Regions from separate parts of the Paenibacillus sp. JNUCC31 genome, predicted to be linked through region 2. Evidence: predicted binding sites of a transcription regulator. Region 2 holds the regulator's gene; each other region holds the start of a gene.
The links. Region 2 encodes Rex, which represses fermentation and respiration genes when NADH is low (regulators of the CRP and FNR family bind a similar motif). Its sites were predicted from a motif close to TTGTGAAATATTTCACAA; they were not measured.
Positions count from the first base shown of each region.

Region 1 (7,802 bases), 2.8 Mb from region 2:
TTGGATGTGCTTCCTTTTTTGGGGCAATATAATGGACAGCTCACGCCGTCTTTGAATCGACTTGCCGAAATTGTGGGCGATGAAGACGATTTCATCGAACAAGGTGCATATGACGCATACAGGTGTCTAGTGCAGGCGAACGGCGGAAGGCAAACCTTTGAGGTGCCTTCCTTTTTGAAGTTACATGTCGCTTTACAACGAAGGTTGATTAAACTAATATTGAATTATCTGCCTTTGGACAGTGATTTTGTCGACTTTACCCGTATTGAGACCATTCGCCGCAAGGTAATTCAGCCTGACACGACGACCTGGAGCCTGGATATAGGACAGACACTCGCCTGCACCCGGGAGTACGATCTGATTTCTTTCGGCATACGGACTGACGTACAGGATCAATCTTACGAATATCGTCTTGCTCAATGGAGCGGATCTTATGAGCTTTCTCTCACGGAAATCGACCGACATGTTCGGCTTGTTCCGATGAGTCCCGAGGACTATCATGTACCGGAATCGGCGGATCAAGCCGCATTTGATGCGGATCAACTGCTTATGCCGCTGATTGTGCGTTCACGGTTACCTGGAGATACCATGAAAGTGATGGGATTAAACGGAAGCAAAAAGGTGAAAAATATTTTCATCGATGAGAAAATCCCCCCTTCTGTCCGTTCACGGGTTCCCGTGGTATGTGATGGAGCAGGCAATATCATCTGGTTACCGGGCGTTCGCCGGTCCAGTGTAGCTCCTGTCAAGGAGGATACTTCCGCAATCCTGTACATGACTGTAGGCGATTCAGCGATTCAGGGGTAGTGGTTATGGTTCAGGTAAGGCTTTCATAGTATAACTTAGGAGGTTCGCACAGTTGCAGAACGACATTCAGGAAGTATTGATCAGTGAAGAAGAGATTCAGAGTAAAGTCAAGGAATTAGGCGCAACACTAAGTGCCGAATATGCAAATCGCAATCCTTTGGTCATTTGTGTGCTCAAGGGTGCGTTTATATTTATGGCTGATTTGGTTAAGAACATTACGGTGCATGTTGAGATGGACTTCATGGCAGTATCCAGTTACGGTGCTTCCACCAAATCATCTGGCGTTGTCAAAATCATTAAGGATTTGGATGTACCCGTTGAAGGACGCGAAGTTCTGATCGTAGAAGACATTATCGATAGTGGGCTTACACTCAGCTATCTGATTGAACTCTTGGAAAATCGCGGCGCCGAATCTGTTCGTGTTGTCACGCTGTTTGACAAACCTTCAGGTCGCAAAGTGGAACTTGAAGCTCATTACACAGGCTTTGACATTCCAGATGCATTCATCGTTGGATATGGTCTGGATTATGCCGAGAAGTACCGGAACCTCCCTTACATCGGGATATTGAAACCGGAAATTTACAGTAACTAGTGTTTAAGCTAGTCCCAAGCCCTGATCTGTTGGTGGCTTCTGTTGAGAAGCCATGTCGGGCTATGTTAAAATAATTAAAGTGTCTCGAGAGGAGGTAGGGGATGAATCGGTTCATCCGGAATTCTGGTTTTTATTTGATTCTTTTTTTAGTTGTGGTGGGGATAGTCCAGTTCGTCAGCAATGGCGGCGAAGCCACCGATAATCCTAGATATGATCAGTTACGCGCGCAAATCAAGGCCAACAACGTCTCTGAATTGACAGTTCAATTCAACGGTCAGACGTACCTCGTGACCGGACAATATAGGGAGACGCCTGACGGAGCCAAATCAGAAAATTTCTCAACGTATATTCCTCCTACGGATGAGGCGATTAGTGAGCTTGTAGCTGCAAGCGAAACGAACAAATTCCAATATCATCAGGAACCAATGAAAGGTGACAGCATCTGGTTGACGTTGCTGACTTCCTTTATTCCTTTGATCATTATGTTCCTGCTGTTCTTCTTCCTGTTTAATCAGGCTCAAGGCGGCGGCGGTAAAGTAATGAACTTTGGTAAAAGCCGTGCCCGTCTTTATAACGAAGAGAAGAAGCGGGTTACGTTTGAAGACGTTGCGGGTGCTGACGAAGAGAAACAGGAGCTTGTTGAAGTCGTGGACTTCCTCAAGGACCCTCGCAAGTTCGCAGCAGTAGGCGCACGTATTCCGAAGGGCGTATTGCTTGTCGGTCCTCCGGGTACCGGTAAAACATTGCTCGCTCGTGCCGTTGCCGGTGAAGCGGGTGTACCCTTCTTCAGCATCTCCGGTTCCGACTTTGTTGAAATGTTTGTCGGTGTCGGTGCATCTCGTGTACGTGATTTGTTTGAAAATGCGAAGAAAAATGCCCCATGTATCATCTTTATCGATGAGATTGATGCTGTAGGACGTCAGCGTGGTGCTGGCCTTGGCGGTGGTCACGACGAACGTGAACAAACGCTTAACCAGTTGCTCGTTGAAATGGACGGATTCGGTGCCAATGAAGGTATTATCATCGTTGCAGCAACGAACCGTGCTGATATTCTGGACCCTGCCTTGCTGCGTCCAGGACGTTTTGACCGTCAAATTACGGTTGATCGCCCTGACGTAAGAGGTCGTGAAGCAGTTCTGAAAGTACACTCTCGCAATAAACCACTCACTAAAGATGTGAAGCTGGACATTATCGCGAAGCGTACAACCGGGTTCTCTGGTGCAGATCTGGAAAATCTCCTGAATGAAGCGGCATTGCTTGCGGCGCGCCGTAACAGAAGAGATATCTCCATGAAAGAGGTAGACGAAGCGATTGATCGTGTCATTGTAGGTACGGAGAAGAAAAGCCGTGTCATCAGTGATCGCGAGAAACGTATTGTCGCTTATCACGAAGCAGGTCATACCATTGTAGGTTACTTCCTGGAACATGCCGATATGGTACATAAAGTTACTATTATTCCGCGTGGACGCGCGGGTGGATATGTAATCATGTTACCAAAAGAAGATCGTATGCTTGTGACCAAGCAAGAGTTGCTGGACAAAATTACTGGACTCCTTGGCGGCCGTGTTTCCGAAGAACTGTTTATCGGTGAAATCGGTACGGGTGCATACAGTGACTTCCAACAAGCGACGGGGATTGTCCGTAGCATGGTTATGGAATACGGTATGAGTGAGAAATTGGGACCTATGCAGTTTGGTAGTTCGCAGGGACAGGTATTCTTGGGTCGTGATATCGGTCACGAACAGAATTACTCGGATTCCATTGCTTACGAGATCGATCAGGAAATGCAACGCTTCATTAACGAATGTTATGAGAAGTGTAAAGACTTGCTTGTTAAACATTCGAAAGAAGTGCATCTGATCGCTCAAACGTTGCTGGAAGTGGAGACATTGGAAATGGATCAGATCAAGCAATTGATCGAGACAGGTTCCCTGACTCCAAAAGAAGAGAACAGCAACGATGGTGAAGGTACGCCTAGCGAAGGCGGAGAAGCGATCATTGACAACATCGGTGATGTACGCGTCCGTATCCAAGGTAAAGAGGAAACGCCTGAGCCACCAGCTGGAGATATTCCTAACGAAGCTCCGAATCTGGACAAAGGAAACAGCAATGGCCCGGATGATGGTGGAACGAAGCCAACCTCTTAAGTTATAAAACGATTTGGCTAAGCAATGCAGATCTTGAAGAGAGCCCAAGGGCTCTCTTTTTTTTATGAATTAATTCAAATTATATAGATACAGATATCCGGGAGCTTTGGGGCGAACCGCGTAGGAAATGGGCGGTTATGCTGATATTATGGGGTGTTTTCATTTATTGACAGAGTCGTGAACGTTGTGTACATTAGGTGTTAAACCGCTTGTGATTCGTTTCTCAAGCGAAAATAACGACTTAGGTTAGCCATATGAAACAGCGCATAGCGCTGTCCCGATAAAGGAGAGGATCGCAGGTGGAAGCTCTGGCTTTAGAGCGCAAGGCTGAGATGAACCGGGAGCTGCGCGAGCGGCTGATGGAGTTGAAGAAGGAACGTAATGCCATTATTCTTGCCCATTATTATCAACGTGACGAAGTGCAGGAGGTAGCCGACTTCCGTGGAGATTCGTTTCTGCTCGCTCAGAAGGCAGCACAAACGGATGCGGATGTTATCGTTTTCTGCGGCGTTCATTTTATGGGTGAAAGCGCTAAAATTCTAGCCCCGAACAAGACGGTTATCATTCCAGATGAACGCGCAGGCTGCCCAATGGCAGACATGGTGAATGTTGAAGGTCTGCGTAAATTGAAAGCACAGCACCCGAATGCCAAAGTTGTCACGTATATCAATTCTTCAGCTGAAATCAAAGCAGAGACCGACATTTGCTGTACGTCTGCCAATGCTGTCAGAGTCATTCAATCTGTGGATTCGGATGAAATCATCTGGGTGCCGGATAAGAACCTGGGACACTATGTGCAACAACATACAGACAAGAAAATGATTATCTGGGAAGGTTACTGCAATACCCATGATATGCTGACGGTCAAAGACGTAGTTGAGATGAGAGCGAAGTATCCAAACGCGGAATTCGTAGTTCATCCGGAATGTCGTCCCGAGGTTGTTGAGATGGGTGATTTCGTAGGCAGCACAACAGCCATTTTGGAATACTGCAAAAATTCATCAGCCAAGGAATTTATCGTAGGTACTGAAGATGGTACAGGATACCAGCTTCGTCTCGATAGCCCGGATAAACAATTCCACTTCGCTACTAAGTTTCTCGTATGTCCGAACATGAAGGTCAATAATTTGAAAAAGCTGGTTAAATGCCTGGAGACGATGAAGCCGCAAATTTACGTGCCACCAGCCGTTGCCGACAAGGCCAGAGAATCACTAGAGCGCATGTTACTGGTGAAGTAGCATGCGCTACTCTTGCTCCAAGACAGGTGAAATAACATGATACCGCAATATTTAGTTCAATTTGATCTGTCCGCACTGCCGACAGTGGAGACGGATGTGCTGGTTATTGGTTCAGGCATTGCCGGTTTGTTTACTGCGATTAAGGCTAGTGAACAACGAAGTGTGTTGATGATCACGAAGAAGTCATTGCTGGAAAGTAACACCCGGTATGCACAGGGGGGCATCGCTGCGGTTATCGCTGAAGACGATTCACCTGCCTACCACTTGCAGGATACCCTTGTTGCCGGAGCAGGCTTATGCCGCTCCGAGGCGGTGGAAGCATTGGTAAATGAGGGCCCGGATGGAGTGAAAGAACTAATTCGACTGGGCACGTTGTTTGATCTGGAGAACGGCGAGTTGGCATTGACGCAGGAAGGTGCGCATAGCCACCGCCGTATTTTGCATGCCAATGGGGATGCGACGGGATATGAGATTGTACGGGCTCTGGCTGCACAGGCGAATGAACATCCTGGAATTGAGGTGTGGGATGAACATTTTGTTATCGACCTGGTCACAGAGCATGGAGAATGTGTAGGTGCTTTGGTTCAGAAGGCGGACGGTTCAAAGGTGTTTGTGAAGGCACAGGCGACCGTCCTATGCTCTGGTGGGGCCGGACAGCTGTATCGATACACGACTAACCCGGAAGTAGCTACAGCAGATGGTATTGCGATGGCCTACCGTGCCGGAGCAGTCGTGCGGGATATGGAATTTATCCAATTCCATCCGACCTCACTTTGTTACCCGGGAGCGCCACGTTTTTTGGTATCGGAGGCTGTACGTGGGGAAGGAGCCTTTTTACGTAATGTGAAGGGTGAGCGCTTTATGGATCGCTATCATACACAGCTTGAATTAGCACCGCGTGATGTGGTAGCCCGGGCGATTGTCAGTGAGATGGAATCGACAAGCAGTACATTTGTTTATCTGGATATCACCCATGAACCGACAGAGATGATTAAGCATCGGTTTCCTACCATTTACGAAACCTGTATGCGCTATGGACTGGATATGACCACAGACTGGATTCCAGTGGCTCCTGCTGCACATTACATGATGGGCGGAGTGAAGACCGATCTTAGTGGAGAGAGCAGCATTGGAAGATTGTTTGCCTGTGGTGAAGTATCTTCTACAGGAGTACACGGAGCGAATCGTTTGGCGAGTAATTCACTGTCTGAAGCCATTGTATTTGGCCGGAGAATCGTTGAGCGCATTCTATCTCTTCCCCCGCTTGCTCCACTAGAGACAGAGAGTTCAACACCTGTGATCATGGACAGAAGATTGAAGGGAGACCAGAGACCGGTATCCGAACGACGTTTACGACTGCAAAAAATGATGGTGCGGCAAGTGGGATTGCGCCGGAATGGAGCAAACCTGCAAGAGGCCATAGATAAGCTGCAGCTTGAACTGCATTTTTTTGATCAGGTGCTTACTCACAAAGAAGAGATGGAATATGCCAACCTTCTGACCTGTGCCTGGTTGGTTACCAACGGAGCATTACACCGCAAAGAAAGTCGGGGAGCCCATTACCGTGAGGATTTCCCGAAGCGGGATGACGCCGAGTGGCAGAAGCATAGTCTGCAGCAGCGAGAACAAGCGATTGTGGAGGAATTGATGTCATGATACTGAACGGATATAATGAAGGACTCATTGAATCGATTAAAAACTGGCTTCGTGAGGATGTCGGCGCAGGAGATGTAACGACCAGCGTGACGATTCCCCCAGGCAGCCAATCCAAGGCGATAATACATGCCAAAGACAATGGAATCATCGCGGGAATAGCCGTAGCTGAACTTGTATTTCAGGTAGTTGATCCAGGCCTTGTATTCACACCAAGGGTCAAAGACGGCGATGCAGTCACTCATGGCGCAATTTTGGCTGAAGTAGAAGGAAGTACGCATAGTTTGCTGACTGGAGAGCGTCTTGCGCTTAATCTGCTGCAGCGCATGTCCGGTATTGCGACCCGTACACGTTCTTATGTCGATGCCCTGGATGGACTTGCTACACGTCTGGTGGATACACGCAAAACAACACCCGGACATCGATTGTTGGAGAAATATGCAGTCCGGGTCGGTGGTGGAGCGAACCATCGGTTTGGCTTGTATGATGCAGTGATGATTAAGGATAACCATATCAAGGGCGCGGGTGGTATCACTGAAGCGGTACAGCGTGCACGAGCTGGCATTCCACATACCATGACCATTGAAGTAGAGACGGAAGATCTGGAGCAGGTGCAAGAAGCCTTGCAGGCAGGGGCAGATATCATTATGCTGGATAACATGCATCCAGATCGGATGCGTGAGGCCGTTGCGCTTATTCATGAGCAGGCTCCGCATGTGAAAGTTGAAGCTTCAGGCAACGTCTCGTTAAATACCATCCGTGGGATTGCAGAGAGCGGAGTGGATGTTATTTCGGTTGGCAGGTTAACCTATTCTTTTGAGAGCCTGGATATCAGCCTGGATTTAAACGAAAAGAAAGAGGGGTGAACCTCTTTGATTCTAGTTGTAGACGTGGGGAACAGCAACATTGTACTCGGAGTATATCAAGGCCGGGAGTTGCTGCACCACTTTCGTCTGAGTACATCTCGTCAGTCCACAGTGGATGAATACGGCGTATTGATTTATAATTTCTTTCATATGTCGGGTATTTCCACACGTGATATCGAGGGTGTGATCATCTCATCCGTGGTACCGCCACTTGTGAATGTCATTGAGGCCATGTGTGAGAAGTACGTAGGCAAAAAACCGCTGCTTGTTGGACCCGGTATCCGAACCGGTCTGAACCTGCGGTATGAGAATCCCCGTGAAGTTGGCGCGGATCGCATCGTTAATGCAGTGGCAGCCGTTGAGAAATACGGTGGCCCACTCGTTGTAGTCGATTTTGGCACAGCGACGACCTTTGACTGTATTGACGATAAAGGAAACTACTTGGGCGGGGCCATTGTACCCGGCATCCATATTGCAACTGAAGCGCTCTATGAACGGG
Region 1 covers NZ_CP062165.1:3,468,880-3,476,681, forward strand. The annotation lists gene tilS (tRNA lysidine(34) synthetase TilS) at 1-807, shown strand, start outside; gene hpt (hypoxanthine phosphoribosyltransferase) at 860-1,399, shown strand; gene ftsH (ATP-dependent zinc metalloprotease FtsH) at 1,501-3,546, shown strand; gene nadA (quinolinate synthase NadA) at 3,846-4,784, shown strand; gene nadB (L-aspartate oxidase) at 4,821-6,440, shown strand; gene nadC (carboxylating nicotinate-nucleotide diphosphorylase) at 6,437-7,303, shown strand; gene JNUCC31_RS14970 (type III pantothenate kinase) at 7,310-7,802, shown strand, end outside.
Region 1: a site for Rex is predicted at 3,756-3,773, ahead of nadA (quinolinate synthase NadA). Genes of this name have one in related genera too.

Region 2 (7,802 bases):
CTTCCCTGAGCAGCGTGTCGAGGGAATTGTCGAAAATTGTCCGCTGTTCTTCAAGCAATCGTTTGGTCTGTTCCATCAGGTCTTGCAGAATCAATTTGTTCTCACGCATCAATTCTTCCGTCGTTACCATGTCCATGTTAACAATACCCAACGTCGTGAGCCCGGAAGCCATCATCGTCTGTACCACATTCGTTGCTTGCTCAAAGTCATTACGTGAGCCTGTGCTGCGCCCACCATAATACATTTCTTCTGCTGCCGCCCCTCCGAGCGCAATCATGATCTGTTCTTCAAGAAAGCGCTTTGTATACAGAAATTGTTCTTGCTGCGGGTTATGACGTACATATCCCAATGCCTGTCCACGTGGACTAAGCGCAACTTGACTTACACTTCCAGGACGAACCAATTCTGCCATAATGGCATGTCCCAATTCGTGAATAGCGACCCTTTTTTTCTCTTCCACACTGGATTCACGATCTGTCTTCTCACCCATCATTACTTTATCAATCGCAAGCGACAGATGGCGCTGTTCTATGTTGAGCAGTCCGTCTCTCATCGCATAAATTGCAGCTTCATTCATTACACTTTCCAGCTGAGCCCCAGAGAAACCATAGGATTCTTCAGCTGTCTTATCGAGACTGACGCCTTCCAAAAGAGGTTTATTGACTGCATGAAGCTCCAGTATGTGTTTTCTTCCTTTTTTGTCTGGCAAGTCCACCTGAATATGACGGTCAAAACGTCCCGGACGAGTCAGGGCGGTATCCAACATTTCTTTTCGGTTTGTCGCTGCAATTACGAGTATGCGTGGTGTGTCGGAAGAGTATATCCCATCCATTTCAGTCAACAACTGATTCAACGTCTGATCGTACTCACGCTGCTGCCCACCTTCACGTTTACCCCCAATGACATCAATTTCATCGATAAATATGATGGCATTTTCTTTATTTTCTTTGGCAGCCCGAGTTCTCGCATCCCGGAACAAATCCCGGATTCTGCCGGCACCCACACCGACGTACATTTCAACAAACTCACTGCCTGAGGCTGCTACAAAAACAGAGTCCGTATAATGAGCAGCTGCCTTGGCCATTAATGTTTTCCCTGTTCCGGGAGGGCCAGTGAGCAAAATGCCCTTCAAAGGACGAATCCCGTACTTCTGGATTTCTTCGTGCCGGATCAGAAAATCAAGCGCTTCCCTCAGTTCCTGTTTGGCACTTTCCTGACCCCCAATTTCTTCAAAGGTCAGCTTCGTAGGTCCTTTTTTCTTGCGTTTACGTTCCTGACCAGCTCCTACCGTAATTCCTCCGCGCATTTGCATCATGAACAACAGCCCCCCCACAAGCAATGCCGCGATTAAGATGGGAACCATGTTTACACCAACAAAAGCAAGAAAGATAATCAATACGGGTACAAATCCAATGGCAATTTCTTTCGTCCATTTAGGCATTGGGCCACACTCCTATCTGACCGGGCACACGCGGCAGAATAATAAACTTGCTGGCATCTCCATCTCTGAGACTAACATATACATTGTTATCGTCCATAGCCGTGTTTACCTTGATTCCATTCGTTGCCATCTTGGACAACGTCGGGGTAATCTCGGTGTATTGCTTGTTTTCCATCGCCTGAGCCACGGTAAACATGGCGCTACCCCACCAGCTCTCTAGCGCTTCGTTGGAATGATCCACGACATCCAGTTTCAACGATCGGGTGCCAATCAAGGTCTGTCCTTCTTTATGAATATATTGTACCAATCTGCCCAAATCAACATCTGGCTGCAGATCGAGTTTCAACTGTACATCATTGCGGTTAATAGATAATTGAACGTCATTGACTCCGTCGTATTGGGTAACCATCTTTTCAATAGGGCTCTGCAAAGCCACATGACGATACACAAACCAACCTCCAAACAACAAGACGGCTGAAATGACGGCAGTTAAAGCAATAGGCAATACTTTTATCTTCAAGTGAGTTACCCTCCTATATGTTGGCTCATCCTATAGCTTGTAGCCAAGAATATGAATATGTGTACGTAATATCCTGTGATGTGCCTAACAGGATTTATTTGTGTATGATGTATCCTTGAGTACATATTCGAGTATATCACATCGTATATACAATATCTAAGGCGAAAATATGAATAAATTAATAATTTTAACTATTCAAATCCAAAATGATCAAGAAGGTAAGCCAAAGAACCGGTTCAGTCGGGTTTCCGTCTGCCGGCTCTTTGCATGTGCTTTTTTTAGACAATAGTAAACCTGCTGCCTATTCTAGCTATTCGGGATGGTATAGACCAGATCAACCTGTTCACCGTTACTAAAACGATAAAAACGGTAGTAATTGTGAGTGCCATCCTTATAGTACACTTGCCATACATAGATTCCATTCACAACGCCTGGCATGATTCGCTTGATCTCCCCACCTGGGACTTCAGAGCTGAACCGATTTCGAATCTGAGCTTCAGACATGCCGTTTTGCAAGAGTTCACTGTGTACTGCATTGGCCCCCGTCACAGGCTTGTTATTTCCATCAAACTTGATCCATACCACGACACTCTGGTTATCCTTATTTTTGCCGATCAGGGTCCAGTATATGTTGTCTCCGCCGTCTTTCTGACCCCATACATACTTCCGCAGGTCTTCATATGACGTTATCCCAAGCTGGTCTTGTGCCGCCTGTATGGCCAACGCCTCTTCCTTGCGCTGATCCTGGGTAACATAGACATAATAACGCTGAAGACCAAACAGAATCAGAACCAGGAGCAGCAGCGAAATCCATATCCACTTCTTTTTTTTCTTCAAAAGCCGAACTTCCTTTCCCCTATGACGCTGCAATCCTGAAATTAACGAGCGAGCAGACCGTCAAATGCAAGCTGAGACTCATGCAAAATGCGCTCTTCGTCCATGGTAAGACATTCGCCATGTTTGACCACTTGTTTGCCATCCACCCATACATGCTCCACATCTTTGGCTGATGCCGAGTAGACCGTGTGGGAAATCAGATCGGTATGTGGATAGAAATGGGCCTGTTCGATGTTAAGTGCGATGAAGTCAGCCTTCATGCCTGCTTGCAGAGCGCCTGTATTGTTCAGGAAAATGGATTTGGCACCATATGAAGTTCCGAGCTGCAGCGCTTCCCCGGCTGGAACGGCCGTTGGGTCACCGGACACACCTTTGTGAATCAATGCAGCCAGTCTCATCTCTTCAAACATATCCAGGTTATTGTTACTTGCAGGTCCGTCTGTTCCCAGGGACACGGTCACACCTGCTTTCAGCAAGTCAGGTACACGTGCAACACCCGAAGCCAGCTTCAGGTTACTGCCTGGATTGTGGGAAACGGCTACATCATGCCGTGCGAGAATCTCGATCTCCTCATCATTCAGATGCACGGCATGGGCGACCAGGGATGGACGTGAGAAGAAACCCAATTTCTCCAGATGTGCGACAGGACGAAGACCATAGTCGGTTACATTCTGCTCCACTTCACGAAGTGTTTCAGACATATGGGTATGCAAAGGCAGATTCAGGTCATGTGCAACCTGTACCAGCTTCTCTATGTAGTCTGGAGGACAAGTATAAGGGGCGTGTGGAGAGATTACGGTGGTAATTCTTCCGTTTGCTTGTCCATTCCATTGACGTGCAAATGCTGCGGACTCTTCCAGTTTACGCCGTTGTTCTTCTTCTGAGCAAAGTCCGATTACGCCACGTGCCAGAGCAGCCCGAACGCCGGATTGTTCCACTACTTTCGCAACCTGATCCATATGATCATACATATCGAGGAACGCCGTTGTTCCGCCTTTCAACATTTCAAGCACGGAAAGTGATGTGCCCCAATATACGTCTTCAGACGTCATTTTGGCTTCCATTGGCCACATTTTCTCCTGCAGCCAAACTTGTAGCGCCAGATCGTCCCCGTGACCTCTCAGAAGCGACATCGCTGCATGACCATGCGTATTGATCAGACCCGGCAGGAAGAGCAGTCCTTTTCCATCCACCTTTGTCAGACTTTCGTCTCCTTCCGGCAACGTCTCACCAATATGCACAATCTGGTCATTCTCTACGACCATATAACCGTGAACCACTTTCCAATTCGCACCCTCGCTAACAGCAAATTTGCCGTTATGAATAACCCATCTATTTCTCGTCATCTTCCTCGTCGTCCTTTCCATTCTCCAAGTAATAAGCCAAACTAAGCAGATCCGTCGTAAAATCGGCATGATGAATGCGAATATGCGGCGGGGTTTTGAGGATGGTTGGTGCAAAGTTCAGAATCGCTTCAATTCCAGACTCAATCAGCTGATCCGCAACATTTTGGGCTTCCGTGTCGGGAACAGTGATAATTCCGATGCGAATGTTATCCTTTTTGATCGAATCTGTTAATTCATTCATCGGCTGTACCGTCAGGCTGTTGATTTGACTTCCAATCTTCGGACCATAGGCATCAAATACAGCAACAATCTTCATGTTGTCTTTCAGATATGCGTTGTAATTGGACAATGCATGTCCCAGATTACCGGCTCCAACAAGAGCCACATTAATCTGCTGGTCTATCTTTAAAATATGACGAATTTTTTCGATGAGATATGAAACGTCATAACCGATGCCTTTACGGCCAAAATCACCGAAATAAGCCAGATCCTTACGAATCTGAGCTGGATTCAGATCCAGCCTTAGTCCAAGCTCTTGAGAAGAAACCGTAGTGACTTCGCGCTGATGCAATTCATTTAAGTAGCGCAAATAAACGGGCAAACGTCGCACCACGGCTTCCGAGATTTTATCTGATTTCATTCATTGCTCCCCCTTACCAAGGCCACGATAGATAGATGAAAAGATGAGCATCCTGCATAAATCAGTTCATACGAAAAGAAAAGTAAATATACAGAATGCTCTAGTTATATAAATGATAATTGCATTACTTCAAATTCATGAAACAAATGAATGATCTAATCAATTTTACCGCTGATCACTGGCTTCATGCAATGATGTAGTGAGCACGAGGTATCTCTAGTCTGTTATTGTTGTTCCCCGGCTGGCTTATCGAGCCATTCCGTAATTCGCGGAACCATCTGTTCCGCAAGCATATGCTCCATTTTGGGTCCTGGTAATGAATATAAAAAGTACTTGCCATAATAGGCTTCAATGACGCGTGTATCGTATACGATCACGATGCCTCTGTCTTGACCTGTGCGAACCAGCCTACCGAAACCCTGTTTGAAACGAATGACCGCTTGCGGCACAGACAGCTTCATAAACGGATTTTTCTTCTGTTCTTGCAAAAGCTCACTCTTCGCTTCCACCAATGGATGATTCGGCGGTTGAAAAGGAAGTCTGACAATGGCTAGACAAGTCAATGCCTCTCCCGGAATGTCCACCCCTTCCCAGAAGCTGCTTGTGCCAAGAAGCACCGTAGCTTTTGCGTCCTGGAACCGGCGTGTCAATTTGGATCGGCTGCCGCTGTCCACCCCTTGGCCCAATAATGATATATCGTTGCCGGACAACGCCTCTTTGAGTGGATCATAGACCTGTCGCAGCATGCGGTAGGATGTAAACAGCACCATCATGCGGCCACGAGTGGCAATGGCCGTTTCCGCGAGTGAGTGTACAAGCATATCCACAAAGTGGGCATCACCAACACTGCCCTTCACGCTCGGGAAATCACGTGGAATAACGAGCAGGGCCTGTTCACGATAGTTGAAGGGTGACGGCAGCATGGACGTCAACAGACGGTTATTCTCGGAAGCTTCCTGCAAGCCAAGCTGCTCAATCATGAATTGAAATGATTTGTCAACCGAAAGCGTAGCCGATGTAAGCACAACGCTTTTCTTTTTATCAAAGAACATTTCTTTTAATTGTGCACTGACATCTACAGGAACAGCATACAATTGCAGCGATTTACTGCGGAATTGGCCGCTGGCTTCCATCCAATAAACGGTTTTGGTATCATCCATCCGCATGAAGAAACGCAGATTATCCTTGATCGTTGCCAAGTCCTTTAGCAGACCAGAGATATCCGTAATCAAACTATCGGACTGATAATCATCCTGATCTTCTTTCACTTCAAGCAGCAACTTGTCACCCTTACGGATTAAGTCACCCAGGGTTACATAAATCTGGTTTTCAGCCTCCTGCAGTTCCTGCCATTTGGCTGGTTTTTGCGAAGGCTTCAGTCGAAGAGAAAACTGTCCTGTCTCGCCTGGAGAAGCATCAGATCGTTCAGGCAACAAGCCGAATAAAGTATCGCTCAATCGATCCCACATCTCTTTGACTTCAACCGCAAGCGGGAACATCTGATCAATCATGGAACCCCATTGTACCGAGTTTTCATGACCCGACAATTGGGAACGAAGCATGGGAAGTTGGCCGTTGCGGCTATCTTTAAACAGCCGGGTCAGTGTATGAACCAACGTGAAATATTTCATATGCAAACCAAGATGCTTACCCGCCACGTCCTCCAAATGATGTGCTTCATCAATCACCAGACTTTCGTAGGCTGGCAGCAGTTGATGCGCTGCTTTGACATCGGTAAACAATTTAGAGTGATTCGTAATGACGATATCGGATAACCCTGCTTCATGTTTGGCCCGATGATAGAAACATTTGCGGAACCAAGGACAAGAACGTCCAAGACAAGACTCGGACTCACTCTGTACTGTCTCCCAGAAGTCACCTCCGCGTCCGCTGAGATTGAGTTCCTCATCATCACCTGTCTCCGTCTGAGTAAGCCAAACGATCATCTGAGCCGCTGTGAAGTAGTCCTCTTTGGGTGTAGCAAATTCGCGCTTATTGATTTTGTGCTCAAATTTGCGCAGACACAGATAATGCCCACGTCCCTTGAATACAGCTGCCTTAAAAGGGAAGGGAACCACTTGGGTGAGCATGGGAATATCCCGCTCTCTCAATTGCTCCTGCAGATTGATGGTATGCGTGCTGACCATGACTTTCTGTTCTTGCTTCACACTTTCATAGATGGCAGGCAGCAAATAACCGAGTGATTTACCTGTGCCTGTTCCAGCCTCAATCAACAGGTGTTTCTCTTCGTCCAAGGCTTGTCGCACACTACTGAACATTTGAGTTTGCGCCTCGCGCTCCTCATAATGATCCAGCGTTTCCTTCAAGTTATCTCGGACCTGATCCATGTACTGTTCAAAACTGATGCCTTCCAGGGGATTCCCTTCCCGCTCGTCCCGTGGTGCACCAATCTCTGTCCAGTCACTCACGTTTAGGGCAAGCTGTCGGTAATACGTATGACCATCCAGATCCTGAATGGGCTCAGCTTCCTTCTCTGTGCGCATCCCGTCGAAGAACCAACCCAAGTCACTATCCTCCGGTGCAAACAGGTCACTGAGGCGCTGAATCGTTATAAGCGGTAATGCACGTAACTCATCGAAGCATTTCAGAAGCACATAAGCTGTCGCAAGTGCGTCACTATCTGCCTGATGAGGGCGGTCATGCTGAAATCCAAATTCGGAAGATACATAACCGAGTTGATAAGAACCCAGTGATGGGAACGTGATCTTCAGAAAATCAATCGTATCCAGAATACGGCCGGTGAACGGCAGATAGCCGCATCGATCCAGTGCATTTTGAAGAAAGTGAAAATCAAACGCCACGTTGTGTCCAACAAGAACGACATCGTCCAGTAACGGAACCATCTCCATCATCATCTCTTCCAATGAGGGAGCTTCCTCCACATCTTCGTTAGTAATACCGGTTAACCCCGTTATAAACGGAGGAATCGGCACACCCGGATTCACATAAGAACTATATATTTGAGTTATGCTGTAGTCATGATCTATGATGGCAAGC
Region 2 covers NZ_CP062165.1:639,484-647,285, forward strand. The annotation lists gene JNUCC31_RS02585 (AAA family ATPase) at 1-1,441, opposite strand, end outside; gene JNUCC31_RS02590 (hypothetical protein) at 1,434-1,961, opposite strand; gene JNUCC31_RS02595 (cell wall elongation regulator TseB-like domain-containing protein) at 2,268-2,798, opposite strand; gene JNUCC31_RS02600 (amidohydrolase) at 2,840-4,144, opposite strand; gene JNUCC31_RS02605 (redox-sensing transcriptional repressor Rex) at 4,131-4,784, opposite strand; gene dinG (ATP-dependent DNA helicase DinG) at 5,009-7,802, opposite strand, start outside.

Region 3 (7,802 bases), 2.3 Mb from region 2:
GTATACCGTTTGCGCAAGAAACTGAGACATTGGGAAGAAATTGTGCTGGATACCGTGCGTGGTTATGGGTACCGGCTTACCATTCGCTCCAATATAGCGTTAATGCCCTCTAACCCTTCCGCTCAAGATCAGGAGATGCGAGAAGCGATTCATGGCCTGTTCCGCAAATATCATCTGTATGGGCAGGGGAAATCGATGCTCACGCTGCTCGATCAGCAAGAAGTGCTGGGCATTGAGATTGATCCATTTTATAAGCTATACATCCACTTTATCCAGGGGGATCTGGAATGGCTGAGTACAACGACGGAAATCCCATTCAAGGAACGATTGTACTGTCTGCTGATTTTTACACATGCCCTGATTGAACCATCGGAGAGTCTGCCATTGTACGAAAAGGCTCTGAATTCATCGGCATTGTCTGCGGATCAGCATCGTGAACTTCGTATTCTGAATATTGTTGAAGTCTATGCAGAGGTGGGCCAGTATGAACGAGCCAAACTGCAGCTCTTGGAGACGTATGAAATCATGGAGTCGGATAAGCTGATCAATTTTAAAATTCCGGTAAAGCTCTCAGAGTTGTATGTGGAACTGTGGGGTGGCAGCGGCGAAGCGGTAGAGGAACAGTTGGTTGTCCTGCGCTCCGGGTTGAGAGATGCGCCTTATCTGCGAGAAATCGGACGCTTTCAGGTGATGGAGGGACTATGGCTGCTCAGACAGGGCCGAACACGTGAGGCAGAGCCGAGGATGGACGATGGTCTGGATGTATTGAAAATGACACTGAACGCTCCGCTATATTTGAATTCTGCATACCAGATATTGCTGTTCATGGCACACCATCGGATAGAAGGGCGCCTGCAAAGGAAATACCGTCGATTGTATGCGGAAATCTCCAAAAATTACGGTGTGCCTGCTTATGGACAGCGAATCGTGAGTGAAATCCGCACATTTTTATCTCCTTTTACCTCGTCCTCTGATCTTCCTCTGATATAACGCCCTTATGATTACAGCCAAGGAATATATATAAGCCAACAAGGCTGTAATCTGGGGAGGAACCGCAAAAATGAACACCGTCTCTAATGAATCCACGCTCTCTTCGAATTCGTCCAATGGTTCATCCAAAAGCCTGTGGACCAACAACCGCTTCATGCGGATGTTTATTGCATATGCACTTGCGACCTTTGGAGATTGGTTTGACGCGCTCGCCATCCAGGTGATGGTCGCTTATCGTTGGGGGGCTGATCCGCTGATCATTGCCCTTATTCCGGTATGTATGGCTGTTCCGGGTATCGTACTTGGCTCAGTAGCAGGTGCATTGGCGGATCGTTTGCATAAGGTCAAAATGATGATGATATGTGATGTGGTCACCGTTTTGTTAACGATTGCCGTTCTGTTCGCGCCGAGTGCGGCATGGCTGCTTCCGCTGCTTGCTTTACGAGCCATGATGGGTGTATTCCACGTGCCGGCACAACAAGCCCTGACACGTCAGGTGGTACCAGAGGAGCATCTGTTCCAGGCATCGTCACTGAACGGTTTTGTGAGCCAATGCTCCAAAGTTGCGGGACCGCTGCTAGGTGCAGTCACTCTGGCCGTATTTTCTCCGCAAGTCTGCATTCTCATTAACGCTTGCACACGCCTGATATCCGGAGCCGTGTTGTGGCCTTTACGGCGTTTGACAGAAAAGAGGGAACCTTCTAAATCCTCTACCCTGGAGGGGAGTCCTTTGGGGGAGGAGTCCAAGGAACCCCTATTCACCCAGTGGCAGAAAGGCTGGCGCTTTATTCTAAGCAGCCGTACTCTACTGAGTACGATCCTGTTCGGCTGCGTTGGTTTAATGGCTATTCTCATGATTGATTACCAGTTTACGACGCTGTTTCGGGAGATTAAGCCGGGTAACGAAGCCCTGATCGGCTGGATGGGATCATCGGCGGGAGCAGGTGCAGTTGTGATCATTCTTCTATTAAATCGGCTGCCGCGAATCGGGTATGGCTGGGGGCTGGGCGGAGGGTATTTGCTGATTGGTGTGGGAATTGCTGCACTGGGCTGGATCGGTCCTCAAACGTCCGAGATTTGGGTTATAATTTGGGGCTTGTGTATTGGTCTTGGCAATGGCCTGTTTATGGTGACGTTGAATTATCTGCTGCAAAAAGAAACCCCTCCTGCCTATGTAGGCCGTGTATTCGGTATTCAAAACTCCCTTTCCAGTGTCGTGCTGGTCGTTGCTCCACTTGCAGGCGGAGCGTTGATTCGGGCGACAGGAGCCAGTCTTACTTTTCAATATATCGGCATGGCAACACTGACTATTGGTTTGGCAGGCATCATACTGCAGCGAATCTTATGGGAGGGAAAACAACCCCGACGGCTGGAGCCGACAGGAGAACTTGGGCAGGAATCGGTCAGACAACCATGATTTGCATGGTTATGGTCTAAACAGAATAGAAGCAAGCAACAGCCGCTTTCGGTCATGATTCGGAAGCGGCTATTTTCATGCGAAATGATTGTGGAAGTACGCTTCCCACCAGGCAAAGTAGGCAGTGGAGGCCATAGAGTCGATCTTGATCTATGATCCGTTCATCCATTCCAATTACTGTTTACAGATAACCGCACGAAAACAGCGGATAGGCGGGCCATACATGTCGGACCAGATGGCATCCTCCGGTTCTTGTACGTTCAGTTTGCCTTCAATCTTCAGTCCGGTAACGGCCATAATCGTCTCCAGCAGGTCCGGACGCATCTCGGGCACATCGAACGTGGTAATCAGCCGTCCGTCTGGTTTCAGCACTCTGGCGAATTCGCGAAAGGCCCGCAGCATGGTGCCTGTATCCAGATGCTCCAACACAGAGATGCAGAATACGCTATCAAACATCTCGGATTCATACGGTAGCTGAGCCAGATTGGCCTGCGCAAGATGCAGTCGATCCAGGCTCGATTCCGGCAGGTCAAGGGCTGCCTGATCACCAAAATTAGACGCGATATCCAGCCGAATCGCTTCTCTGGACAAAATGCGCTCATCCCAATCACAGGCATGAACTTCCCGGCAGTGCTCCGCCAGCCAGAACTTGAAGGGATGGGATATGCCGCAGGCCGCATCAAGTACGACGTTTTCCTGGCATGCAAACTGGCGTGCCCATTCGTATTCGTACGGGCGGCTCCACCACGCAGGATGCAGTGGGAAGACCAACGTATCCGTTCTGGGATCACTTTCCCGAATGTATCTCGATTCGATGAATTCCGTTGTATTAGGCATATCCATCATCCCCGAATTCCCTCCTTCAGTCCTGCTTCCGCCAGAAAAGATTCCAATACCGTACTCCACCTGCACCGCCAATGGGATATGTCGTAGGACAGCGCTGTCTCGCGGGCATAGATACCCAGCCGCTCCCGTTCGGCCCGCCAACCCGTCCGCGCCTGAAACGCTCCGAAATAGGACAGCTGATGAACCTCGGGAATATGTCCCAATCCGAGGATCACACTGCACAAGTCAAGGATATAACGTTCCAAACCTCCGCCGAACACCCGGCTGAAATCCCGGTTATAGCCATCGGTGAAGCTGTGTGTCAAAATGCTGACTACGCCCATCTCACCTTTCCTCCTTCCAGGGAATCAGCCGGGGCTCCGGATCAAGAATCGATTCATAATGCTCCAGGCTGCCCCACTCGCCGTGTGGATCAATTCGTTTATAACGCAAATATTTCCGAACCCGATCCTCCAGACTTCCTGCCCAGCCCAGATGCTGAACCTTCAATTCCGTACGGATTCCGGGCAAGACGGTACAGGGCAAGGGGAGACGAGGCACATGATGATTTTGCTGCGGATAAAAATAGGGATAACCCGGCATATAACGGACAAGCGAAGCGGTGTGCCTTCTGTGCAGCCCCCAAAGGTTATCTTCCCGATAGTGGGTTCGACCACCCCACATATCGTAAAACCGGAAGGCGATCCAGTCTGAATGCTCCTGATTAATCAGTGCGCGTATGGCGTTCTTGGCCTCTTTACTGTACAACTCATCGGCATCTACGGAGAGCAGCCAATCCGGATCGGTACCCACGGCTGCTTGCCACAGGGCGTTGCGTAATCGCCATTCCTCAGCAAATAAAGGCTTTTCCAGTACTTCCAGCCGAACGACCTTTGGATAGGCTCTGCATATGTTGGGTGTTCCATCTGTGCTAGCATCGTCCACAATGACGATCTCATCCACGAATTCACTCAGATCGTCCAGTACTTCCTCCAGATATCGCCCACGCTCGTTACGAACCTGCAGCATCGCGGTCAATTTATTACCCTGATTTTTACGAACACGACGAATGGAGAACAGCTCTCTGCATAGGTCTGTTTCCTGATGATTATCCAGCATCATGGCATCTCCCCCAGCAGTTGCTGGACGGCATGATCCAGCAGCTCCATCTATAGGGAAAAGCCGACCATCCTCCTTTCCGAGGGAAAAGTATATAACGAAAGGCAGGCAGAGCCGTACTTGACTCTTCTGCATCTACCCCTTGATGAGGCTCCGGGTCCGGGATCGGAGACAGCTCTTCCATCGACAAATCACCTCGTTTCATTTGCATTTTTGTCCGTTCATGGATTGAAGCAGCACCACCTGATAAACATCGGATTGGCGCTGCTTTGAATGATATCAATGAATCCACTGATTCCAATGACTCAATATGTAATGCCCTTCTTTGCACAGCATATTTAATGCCTGACACTAACATATGGGCATTCCGTCCCAAACATGAGCATCTTCCGTGAATAGACGAAGCTGGCAAGCCCAAAGATTAGGCTTAATTTTATCTATTGTGTGACCGTCGTCACTTTTTTTCGCTGTCATGGCAGGCTTTGTGATAATTGTCACATGTATAAAATAGTCAATCTGGCACAATACGTTCATCAATACGTGTTTGGCTGACAGAAACTGAAGAAGGGGCTTCAATGTCAAATACGAAAACTGCGATATGAACAGAAAGAAGGGGTAACGGTATGGATCCGATCATGTTATCGCGTATCCAATATGCGCTCACAACGATTTTCCATTTCTTTTTTGTGCCGCTGTCCATCGGTCTTGTACTGCTGGTAGCCATTATGGAGACGTTGTACGTAGTGAAAGGTAAGGAAGTTTACAAAACGATGGCCAAATTCTGGGGGAAATTATTCCTGATTAACTTTGCTGTCGGTGTGGTCACAGGCATTCTGCAAGAATTCCAGTTCGGCATGAACTGGTCGGAGTACTCCCGTTTTGTCGGGGACGTATTTGGTGCGCCACTGGCTGTGGAAGCCTTACTGGCGTTCTTTATGGAGTCTACCTTTATCGGACTCTGGATTTTCGGATGGGATCGCTTGTCCAAAAAAGTGCACTTGGCCTGTATCTGGCTGGTATTTGTCGGTACATTCCTGTCCGCGCTGTGGATTCTGGCAGCCAATTCATTCATGCAGCATCCGGTGGGCTTCGAGATTAATAATGGCCGCGCCGAGATGAACGATTTTTTTGCACTGATTACGAATGGTCAACTGCTGGTGGAGTTCCCGCACACGATCTTTGGTGCCTTGATGACGGGTGCATTTGTAGTGACCGGGATCAGCGCTTTCAAATTGATGAAGAAGCAGGATGTGGAGATTTTCCGCAAATCGTTTAACATTGCCATCCTTATTGGCCTGGTTTCCTCACTGGGTGTTGCCTTCTCGGGTCACTTCCAGGCGCAATATCTGGTGGAGACGCAGCCAATGAAAATGGCAGCCAGTGAAGGAACATGGACGACGACGGAAGACCCTGCGCCATGGACGGTGGTGGCCGCTATCGATCCGGACAAACAGGAGAATTCCGGCGAGATCAAAATCCCCGGATTGCTCAGTTACCTGTCCTACAGCAAATTCTCCGGCAGTGTCAAAGGCATGAAAGAACTGCAAGCCGAGTATGAGCAAACGTATGGACCAGGGGACTATATTCCACCGGTACGGACGACGTTCTGGAGCTTCCGCATCATGATTGCTGCGGGCGGATTGATGATTTTGCTAGCTCTATACGGTACATTCCTGGCGATGCGCCGGAAGCTGGAGGGAGCAGGCAAATGGTTTATGCGTCTGATGGTATTCGCCATTTCCCTGCCGTTTATCGCCAATACATCTGGGTGGATTATGACTGAGGTGGGAAGGCAGCCGTGGACGGTATTTGGTTATATGACGACTGCAGCCGGGGTATCCCCCAACGTAAGCGCAGGACAGATTTTGTTCTCCACCATTGCTTTTACAGCAGCTTATACGGTACTCGGAATTGTGATGGTCTATCTGTTCGTTCGTGAAATCAAGGCAGGGCCATATGCAGTCGAAAAGCCGGAGGAGCATGATGAATCGGCCGATCCGTTCGGCGTGGATGGGGGTTATTCTGTTGTCACTAAGTGAGTTGTGGTTTTTGCTGATTGCCGTCTTGTTTGTTGGTTTTTTCTTTCTGGAGGGTTTTGATTTTGGTGTGGGCATGTCCACTGCCATTATTGGCAAAACGGATCGTGAACGTCGTACCCTGATCAACTCGATCGGTCCGTTCTGGGATGGCAATGAGGTCTGGCTGATTACGGCGGGGGGTGCCATGTTTGCAGCCTTTCCGCACTGGTATGCCACGCTGTTCAGCGGTTTTTATCTGCCGCTGGTCGTGGTGCTGCTGGCCTTGATCGGTCGCGGAGTTGCCTTTGAGTTCCGCAGCAAGATGAGACAGGGACGCTGGCGCAAAACATGGGATATCATCATTGTAGTCTCCAGTGCGTTACTGCCGTTCCTGTTCGGGGTTGTTTTCGCTACCCTGATGAAGGGGTTACCTATCGATGCACAGATGCAGCTTCGTCCCGGCTTCCTGGACATCGTCAATCCGTATACGGTAGTAGGTGGTTTGAGTGTGACGTTGTTGTGTCTGGTGCATGGATTGCTGTTTGCTTCATTGCGGACCGTCGGAGATCTCAGAGAACGTGCCCTGAATACAGCTAAAAAGTTGATGCTGCCGCTGGCCGCGATCCTTGCGGTCTACGCTGTGATGACATACTTCATGACTGATGTGTTCGCCGTACGAGGCTGGGCCCTCTGGATTATGGTTGTCCTGGGCGCTGCTTCATTGGGTTTGGCCACTTACTTCGTGCGTCAGAAACGTGAAGCCTGGGCTTTCGGTATGACGGGAGCCGTGATTGCAATCGCGTTCGCCTCCGTATTCATCGGCTTGTTCCCAAGGGTCATGGTAAGTTCAATGGGTTCGGCGTTTGATCTGACGGTCTACAATGCTTCATCCGGTGCATATTCACTGAAAGTGATGACGATTGTGGCATGTACGCTGCTTCCGTTTGTACTCGGCTATCAGATCTGGAGTTATTACATTTTCCGCAAACGTCTGAACGATCAGCATCACCTGGAGTACTGACATGGGACGGGGGCTGCTGAAGCTGCCGGGCATCCGGCCTGTACTGGCGCTGGCTTCAGCGCTGGTACTGCTGCAGGCGATGACGATAATCATGCAGGCCAAATGGCTGGCACAGGCGATCACGGCACTGTTTGAAGGTTCGCCCGTAACGAAGCAGTACCCGGTACTGCTGTTGTTCCTGGCCGCTTTTGCCGCCCGTTATGCCCTATCCTTCTGGTTGCAGCTCATTGCTTCGCAGTACGCAGAGAAGACAGGAAACGATCTGCGCAGACAGATGGTGCAGCAGTGGTTCCGGCTGGGGCCGCGTTTTGCCAAAACGGAAGGAACAGGGCACCTGGTAACGCTGGCACGCGAAGGAACAGCCCAGTATAAGACGTATCTGGAACTGTTTATTCCCCGAATGCTGGGGATG
Region 3 covers NZ_CP062165.1:2,950,441-2,958,242, reverse strand. The annotation lists gene JNUCC31_RS12740 (winged helix-turn-helix domain-containing protein) at 1-990, shown strand, start outside; gene JNUCC31_RS12735 (MFS transporter) at 1,061-2,407, shown strand; gene JNUCC31_RS12730 (class I SAM-dependent methyltransferase) at 2,582-3,253, opposite strand; gene JNUCC31_RS12725 (hypothetical protein) at 3,250-3,576, opposite strand; gene JNUCC31_RS12720 (glycosyltransferase) at 3,578-4,354, opposite strand; gene JNUCC31_RS33290 (hypothetical protein) at 4,341-4,556, opposite strand; gene JNUCC31_RS12715 (cytochrome ubiquinol oxidase subunit I) at 4,975-6,390, shown strand; gene cydB (cytochrome d ubiquinol oxidase subunit II) at 6,374-7,390, shown strand; gene cydD (thiol reductant ABC exporter subunit CydD) at 7,392-7,802, shown strand, end outside.
Region 3: a site for Rex is predicted at 4,834-4,851, ahead of JNUCC31_RS12715 (cytochrome ubiquinol oxidase subunit I). Genes of this name have one in related genera too.

Region 4 (7,802 bases), 180 kb from region 2:
GAAGAGCGTCTGTTTCTGAATGTAGGCGAAGGCCGTTTTGTTCAGACAGAAATGCTGATTCAGGCCATTGTATGGTCACAGTATGAGAAAATTCGCATGCTCGCGCCGTGGCTTGGTGATGACACCTTCTACACGGTTCAAGAGCTGGACGTAATTGCCCGTTACATCGTACCTACCTATTTCTCTGAACGTCCGCTGCACGAGCAAGGAAAGGTATCCAAGGTACACCATCAATCCGGTCAGATTCCACTGTATCAGGAGTATGTAGATGCACCTTCATTCTGCGTACAGGTGGATGGAGCATTGCTTGAGGGCCGCTTGTTAACAGGTGTATATGTGTCAGAGGAACAGTTTTTCGGGCTTAATCCCTATCTAAAGGATGGAGACGGAGGACGTACCTACATGCAGGCTTACGTTCAGTAACATTGTAACAACAGACTCTATATACGATAGACTTAAAGGAGCCTGCTTGCAGGCTCCTTTTGTTTGTGCGAGCCAGTTGTGGACCCCGCTGGAAGAAAAGTAACGGCATTGACACTTTTTTTGCCTGAATTTTGTGTCATAATAGAGGTTATGGACAACAGGGTGAATGATTTTACGCAGGGTGGTGTTACCTACATGAAGAAGAGAATCCCCGGTTACATAGGTATATGTCTGATTATTCTGGTTATATTAGCCGGGTGTAGTGAGACACAGCCTTCCGAACAGCCAATCGTCAAAGAGACCGAATCACCGAATACCATAACAGTGGCTGTGGATGGCAGCACTTTTCTGCCTGATGCAACGAAGTCCATTAAGAGAGATTTTAGTGAAGGTCTGACGCTCAAGAAAGCACTATTGAACAGTGGACTTGTCGATTTTACAGCAGATGGCAAGCGGATCCAATCCGTGGGGGAAGTTTCTCTGGACTCCTCACTTAGCTGGGCTGTTAAACTGAATGGCAAAGATATTGACCCGGAAAAATGGGACATGGAGCTTCATGCCAAAGATGAAGTAATCATATATGTAAAAGCCGCTGACAGTGGAGGCGATGATGTTGTTTACCAAACAACACTGCTCAAGGTGAGCGGCGGCAATATTATGCCGAATCTCAATCGTCAATATGCCGGGGTGTATGTTCAGGAATGTACTGTGCGTGACGTATTGAAGTCCAGTGGAATTGTGAGAATGTCGGAAAACAACAAATTTGTTGTGTCAGTCGAAAATGTGAGTCCCCGAATGAACCAACGCTGGATGATCATGGTGAATGACAAGGAATTAATGGAAAACGGTTTGGATATGAAGTTGAATCCACGTGATGCAGTAAAGCTTGAATTGACTACTGTATCTTAAGTATAACAAAGCCCAATCTTCGTTATTGAAGATGGGCTTTTTTCATTTGCATATCAAATGTTTATAAGCCGGGGAAAGCGTCAGATGTCAGATGCGGCAAATTTCGTTAGGGCATAATTCGCAGTGGCAGATGCCTTGCAGCATGCTCAGATCTTTGATGACAATCATGCCGTTGTCATATTCTATCGCATCTTTTTTGCGCAAATCGCTTAACATACGGTTGACACTTTCACGGGTCGCTCCAATCATATTGGACAGATCCGTGTGTGTTATTTTTTTATGAATCATGACATGCTCTCCATGGGGTTCGCCGTAGGAATTGGACAATCGAATTAGCGTGGAGCAAAGTGCGCCCGGTTTACCGTATAACATCAGATCACGGAATTTGGTTTGGGTTAACCGGTGATGGATGCCCATCCATTTCATGAAATCGATGGCAAAGTCACAATGCTGGCAGATTAGCATTTCCAGGTCTTTGTGCTCCAGTACTCCGATCTCACTATCCTCCAGCACTTCCGCTGAAAAGCTGTGTTTGGACCCGAAGAACGGGTCGGCCTGACCAATCATATCACCGGATTGATACATATACATGATCAGTTCCTTGCCTTCATCCGTGGATTTGGTGATCTGGGCACGGCCCCGTTTCATATAATAAAGTTTGTCAGAGACATCTCCCTCCCAATACAGATGGGTTCCTTCCGGATAGGTTCTGTCCTTCATCGTTACGAGCAGATGGTTGAAATTCGCTTCCGAGAAACAGTTGGTATTGCCGCGTTTTTCCAGTACACTCAGTTGTTCTCTCATAAGTCTATCTCCCCTTTGTGTCCATCGGACGGCCTTCTGCAGCTTGGACTGGCCTCCGTGGTTCGCCGCAAACCGTTGCCGTCCTGATCAGGGTCTAACTCGGCCGGAGGACGGTACAAATTGCGGTGGTTCAATTTTTAAGTTCAGTATATACCTAATCTTGCCGTTTGAGGGGCGTGGATAAGGGGCAAAAATGGCGAAATTTCAAACATTGTGATTAAATTCACTTTGAGAAGGGAAAGATGAATTGGACAGCCCTATAATTTAAATAGGAAGTGTAAATGGCGAAGTGAGGGACACCACAAAACTTAAATTAAATTTGTTATACTTTGTGAAAAAAATCACATAATTAACCCTTTCTCCATGGTACGATGTGAATGTAAAGAAGAGAGACAAACCAATACGAACCTTTAGGAGGATGAGGGAGATGGCTGTAAAGAACGAAGTCGCCCCAGTAAAAGAACCGACAGCAGGTCAGTATATTCAAACGTTAATTGACAAAGCGAATAAAGCACACGCTGCTTTCATGTCCATGGATCAGAAACAGATTGACCGGATCGTGCAAGCGATGGCGCTGGCAGGTCTAGACAAACATATGATGCTCGCCAAAATGGCCGTGGAAGAAACAGGCCGGGGTGTGTATGAGGATAAAATCACCAAAAATATATTTGCAACAGAATATGTGTATCATAGCATCAAATATGACAAAACAGTAGGGGTTATTGAAGATAACGAATACGAAAGCTTCCAGAAAATTGCGGAGCCTGTCGGCATCATCATGGGGATTACCCCGGTAACCAATCCGACATCCACCACGATGTTCAAAGCATTGATCTCCATCAAAACACGAAATCCGATCATCTTCGGTTTCCACCCATCTGCACAGAACTGCAGCCGCGAAGCTGCCAAAATCCTGCGTGATGCAGCAGTGAAGCATGGCGCTCCAGCGGATTGCATTCAGTGGATCGATGATCCTTCTATGGATCGTACAAACGCCTTGATGAATCATAACGACGTGGCGCTCATTCTGGCGACAGGCGGATCAGGCATGGTGAGAGCTGCATACAGCTGTGGTAAACCGGCACTGGGCGTAGGGCCAGGGAACGTACCTTGCTTTATTGAGAAAAGTGCAGATATCAACCAAGCAGTAACGGATCTGATTTTGTCCAAATCGTTCGATAACGGCATGATCTGTGCTTCCGAGCAAGCAGTCATTATCGAAGAGCCGATCTTCGATCAGGTGAAAAAGAAAATGATTGCGAATGGCTGTTACTTCGTTAACAAGGATGAGGCAGCAAAACTGACCGCAGGAGCGATTAACGCTGAAAAATGTGCGGTTAACCCTGCCATTGTTGGTCAATCCGCAGTCACTATCGCACAAATGTGTGGTATTGAAGTTCCAGCAGGCACCAAAATTCTCGTAGCCGAGATTGAAGGGGTAGGTACGAAGTTCCCATTGTCCGCTGAGAAACTAAGTCCGGTACTGGCTTGTTACAAAGTGAAAACGGCGGCTGATGGAATTGAGCGTGCAGCAGAAGTGGTTGCTTTTGGCGGCATGGGTCACTCCTCGGTTATTCATTCGACGAACGAAGAAGTGATTAACAAATTCGCAGATCGTCTGCAAACCGGACGGATTATCGTGAATTCTCCTTCCACACACGGCGCCATCGGTGACATCTACAATACCAACATGCCGTCACTGACACTGGGCTGCGGATCGTATGGACGTAACTCGACTTCTTCGAACGTAACGGCTGTGAATTTAATCAACGTGAAAAGGGTGGCTCGCCGTACCGTGAATATGCAGTGGTTCAAAGTGCCGAACAAAGTCTACTTCGAAAAAGGTGCAACACAGTATCTTGCCAAAATGCCGGACATCACTCGTGTAGCCATTATTACGGATGCCATGATGGTCAAACTCGGTTATGTAGAAAAAGTAGAGCACTATCTGCGTCAACGTCAAATGCCGGTAGCTATTGAAGTGTTCTCTGACGTAGAACCCGATCCATCGACAACAACAGTAGACCGTGGTACGGAAATGATGCGCCGCTTCCAACCAGACTGCATTATCGCACTCGGCGGGGGATCACCGATGGATGCCGCCAAAGCGATGTGGTTGTTCTACGAATATCCGGACACAGACTTTAACGACTTGAAGCAAAAATTCATGGATATTCGCAAACGGATCTACAAATATCCGCGTCTCGGTGTAAAAGCGAAATTCGTAGCGATCCCGACAACTTCGGGCACAGGTTCGGAAGTAACATCGTTCGCAGTTATTACAGATAAAAATCAAGGCAATACGAAATATCCACTGGCAGACTACGAGTTGACACCAGACGTGGCGATCGTGGACCCGGAATTTGTATACTCTCTGCCGAAAACCGCTGTCGCGGACACAGGTATGGACGTACTGACTCACGCCATTGAAGCATATGTATCCGTCATGGCAAATGACTACACAGATGGTCTGGCGATTAAAGCCATCCAACTGGTGTTCCAATACCTGGAGCAATCGGCGTTACAAGGTGACAAACTGGCACGTGAGAAAATGCATAATGCTTCGACGATTGCCGGTATGGCTTTTGCCAATGCATTCCTGGGCATTAACCACAGTTTGGCACACAAATGGGGCGGTCAGTACCATACAGCACATGGACGTACCAATGCGATCCTGATGCCACACGTCATTCGCTATAATGCGAAAAAACCGACCAAATTTGCATCGTTCCCGAAATATTCGCACTTTGTGGCAGATGAGCGTTATGCAGAAATTGCCCGCATTCTCGGATTGCCTGCACGTACGACAGAAGAAGGGGTTACCAGCCTCATCAATGCCATTCGCAAACTGAACAAAACATTAGGTATTGAAGAGTCGTTCCAGGAAATCGGATTTGATGCCAAAGACTTTGAAGCACATGTGGATTATCTGGCAGACCGTGCCTTCGAAGATCAATGTACAACAGCCAATCCAAAAATGCCGCTGGTGACTGAACTGGCAGATGTATACCGCAATGCTTTCTACGGAAAGTTTGAATAACGAATAAGACTAAGCCTGCCTTACGGCAAGAGAATCAGGGTTCCCCAAGATGGGGAGCCCCGATTGCCGTCCTTCCACACGATAACGAAGAGGGCAGAAATAACCTGAAAAAGCGAAGCGTTCACCTTTATCACCGGATTTTCCCTTTTTGAAAGGGAATCAAAAAAATCTGGGGATAACAGCGATTGGAAGGTTGTTCTGCCACGCAGTGATCCTGTGTAAAGCTTCAATTTCAATGGGACACAGCGCAGGTGGAGTGAGTTAGTTCACTGACTTTGTGATAAAAATCACAGAGTGTGAAAGAACGACGACGTATACTGAAAGTGTAAGAAAAACATTCATTCCGCGGTTCCGGTTCCCAAGTAGAGAGAACGTGTTCCGGCTTATATGTGAAATTAATCACATTAATCGCGGCTCTGGGCACACAATGATACGAATGAAGCAACATGTTATGTGTCCAGAAATCCAAATTAGTGGAGGGATTACGATGTCGGTGATTGAAAAAGATGTCAAACAACAAACAGGCTGGAGAAACTTTACCAAAGGAACATGGACCAAATCCGTCGATGTGAATGATTTTCTGACTCACAACCTGTCACCTTATTACGGTGACGAAGCATTCCTTACAGGGGCAACCCAGAATACAAAAGAATTATGGGATATTGTATCTGATCTGACCAAAAAAGAACGTGATAACGGCGGCGTCCTTGACGTTGATGTGAACACACCAGCTACAATCGTTTCACACCAACCAGGATATCTGGATCAAACCAAAGAGCAGATTGTCGGCGTTCAAACGGATGCCCCATTCAAACGTTCCATTCAACCAACAGGCGGAATCCGCATGATGATTGATGCATGTGAAGCATACGGCTTTGAATTGCCTCAAGGCGTCATTGATATATTTACAAATATTCGTAAAACACATAACCAGGGTGTGTTCGATGCTTATACTTCCGAGATGCGTGCAGCTCGTAAAGCGGGAATCATTACAGGTCTGCCAGATGCGTATGGCCGTGGCCGGATCATCGGTGACTATCGTCGGGTAGCTCTCTATGGCGTAGACTTCCTGATTCGGAATAAAAAAGGCGAACTGAATGCACTCGAAGTTGATGTGATAGATGAAGATGTCATTCGTCTGCGTGAAGAACTGTCCGAACAGATTCGTGCATTGCAAGAATTGAAACAATTGGGCGAAATGCACGGTTTCGACATTTCCTTGCCAGCCACAACCGCAAAAGAAGCGTTCCAATGGCTCTACTTCGGTTACCTGGCTGCGATCAAAGAGCAAAACGGTGCGGCGATGTCGCTCGGACGTGTCTCTTCTTTCCTGGATATTTACATCGAACGTGATTTGCAAGAAGGCTTGCTCACGGAGGAACAGGCTCAGGAGTTGGTTGACCATTTTGTCATGAAACTGCGGATCGTCAAGTTCCTGCGTACGCCGGATTATAACGAGTTGTTCAGTGGAGACCCAACATGGGTAACCGAATCCATTGGTGGTATGTCCGTTAACGGTGAAACCCGTGTTACGAAAAACAGCTTCCGTTTCCTGCACACCCTGAACAATCTTGGTCCTGCACCAGAACCAAACTTGACTGTGCTCTGGTCCACCAAGCTTCCGGAAGCGTTCAAACAATACTGTACGAAAGTATCCATTGAAACGAGCTCGATCCAGTATGAAAATGACGATCTGATGCGTCCAATCTATGGAGACGATTATGGTATTGCCTGCTGCGTATCCGCCATGAAGATCGGAAAACAAATGCAGTTCTTCGGTGCACGTGCCAATCTCGCCAAAGCATTGCTGTATGCAATCAACGGTGGTCGTGACGAGAAATCGGGGGCTCAAGTGGGTCCTGAATATCCGGCAATTACAAGCGAAGTACTGGATTACAATGAGGTCATGAAACGTTTCAAACCGATGATGGAGTGGCTTGCCAAACTGTATATGAACTCGCTCAACGTCATTCACTACATGCATGACAAATACAGCTATGAGCGTATTGAAATGGCACTGCATGACCGCGATATCGTACGTACGATGGCTTGTGGTATTGCCGGTCTCTCGGTTGCAGCAGACTCTCTGAGTGCAATCAAGTATGCTAAAGTCAAACCAATCCGCAACGAACAAGGCATCGCGATTGATTTTGAAATTGAAGGCGACTTCCCTTGTTACGGTAACAATGAAGACAGTGTCGACAGCATCGCGGTTGAACTCGTGGAAAGCTTCATGGGCATGATTCGCAAACACAAAGCATATCGTAATGCGATTCCAACGCAATCTGTACTGACCATCACATCCAATGTTGTGTACGGCAAGAAAACAGGTACAACACCGGATGGACGTAAAGCAGGCGAACCATTTGCACCAGGAGCGAACCCAATGCATGGTCGTGACAAAAAAGGTGCGCTGGCATCTCTGGGTTCTGTAGCCAAATTGCCATATGAACACAGTCTTGATGGTATTTCCAATACCTTCTCCATCGTGCCAAAAGCACTAGGTAAAGAGGAGAATACACGTAAATCCAATTTGACTGCGATGCTGGATGGATACTTTGGTCAAGGTGCACACCATCTGAACGTAAACGTATTTGATCGTCAGCAGCTGATTGATGCGATGGAT
Region 4 covers NZ_CP062165.1:823,255-831,056, reverse strand. The annotation lists gene JNUCC31_RS03550 (hypothetical protein) at 1-423, shown strand, start outside; gene JNUCC31_RS03545 (hypothetical protein) at 619-1,332, shown strand; gene JNUCC31_RS03540 (Crp/Fnr family transcriptional regulator) at 1,420-2,136, opposite strand; gene adhE (bifunctional acetaldehyde-CoA/alcohol dehydrogenase) at 2,564-5,176, shown strand; gene pflB (formate C-acetyltransferase) at 5,664-7,802, shown strand, end outside.
Region 4: a site for Rex is predicted at 2,466-2,483, ahead of adhE (bifunctional acetaldehyde-CoA/alcohol dehydrogenase). Genes of this name have one in related genera too.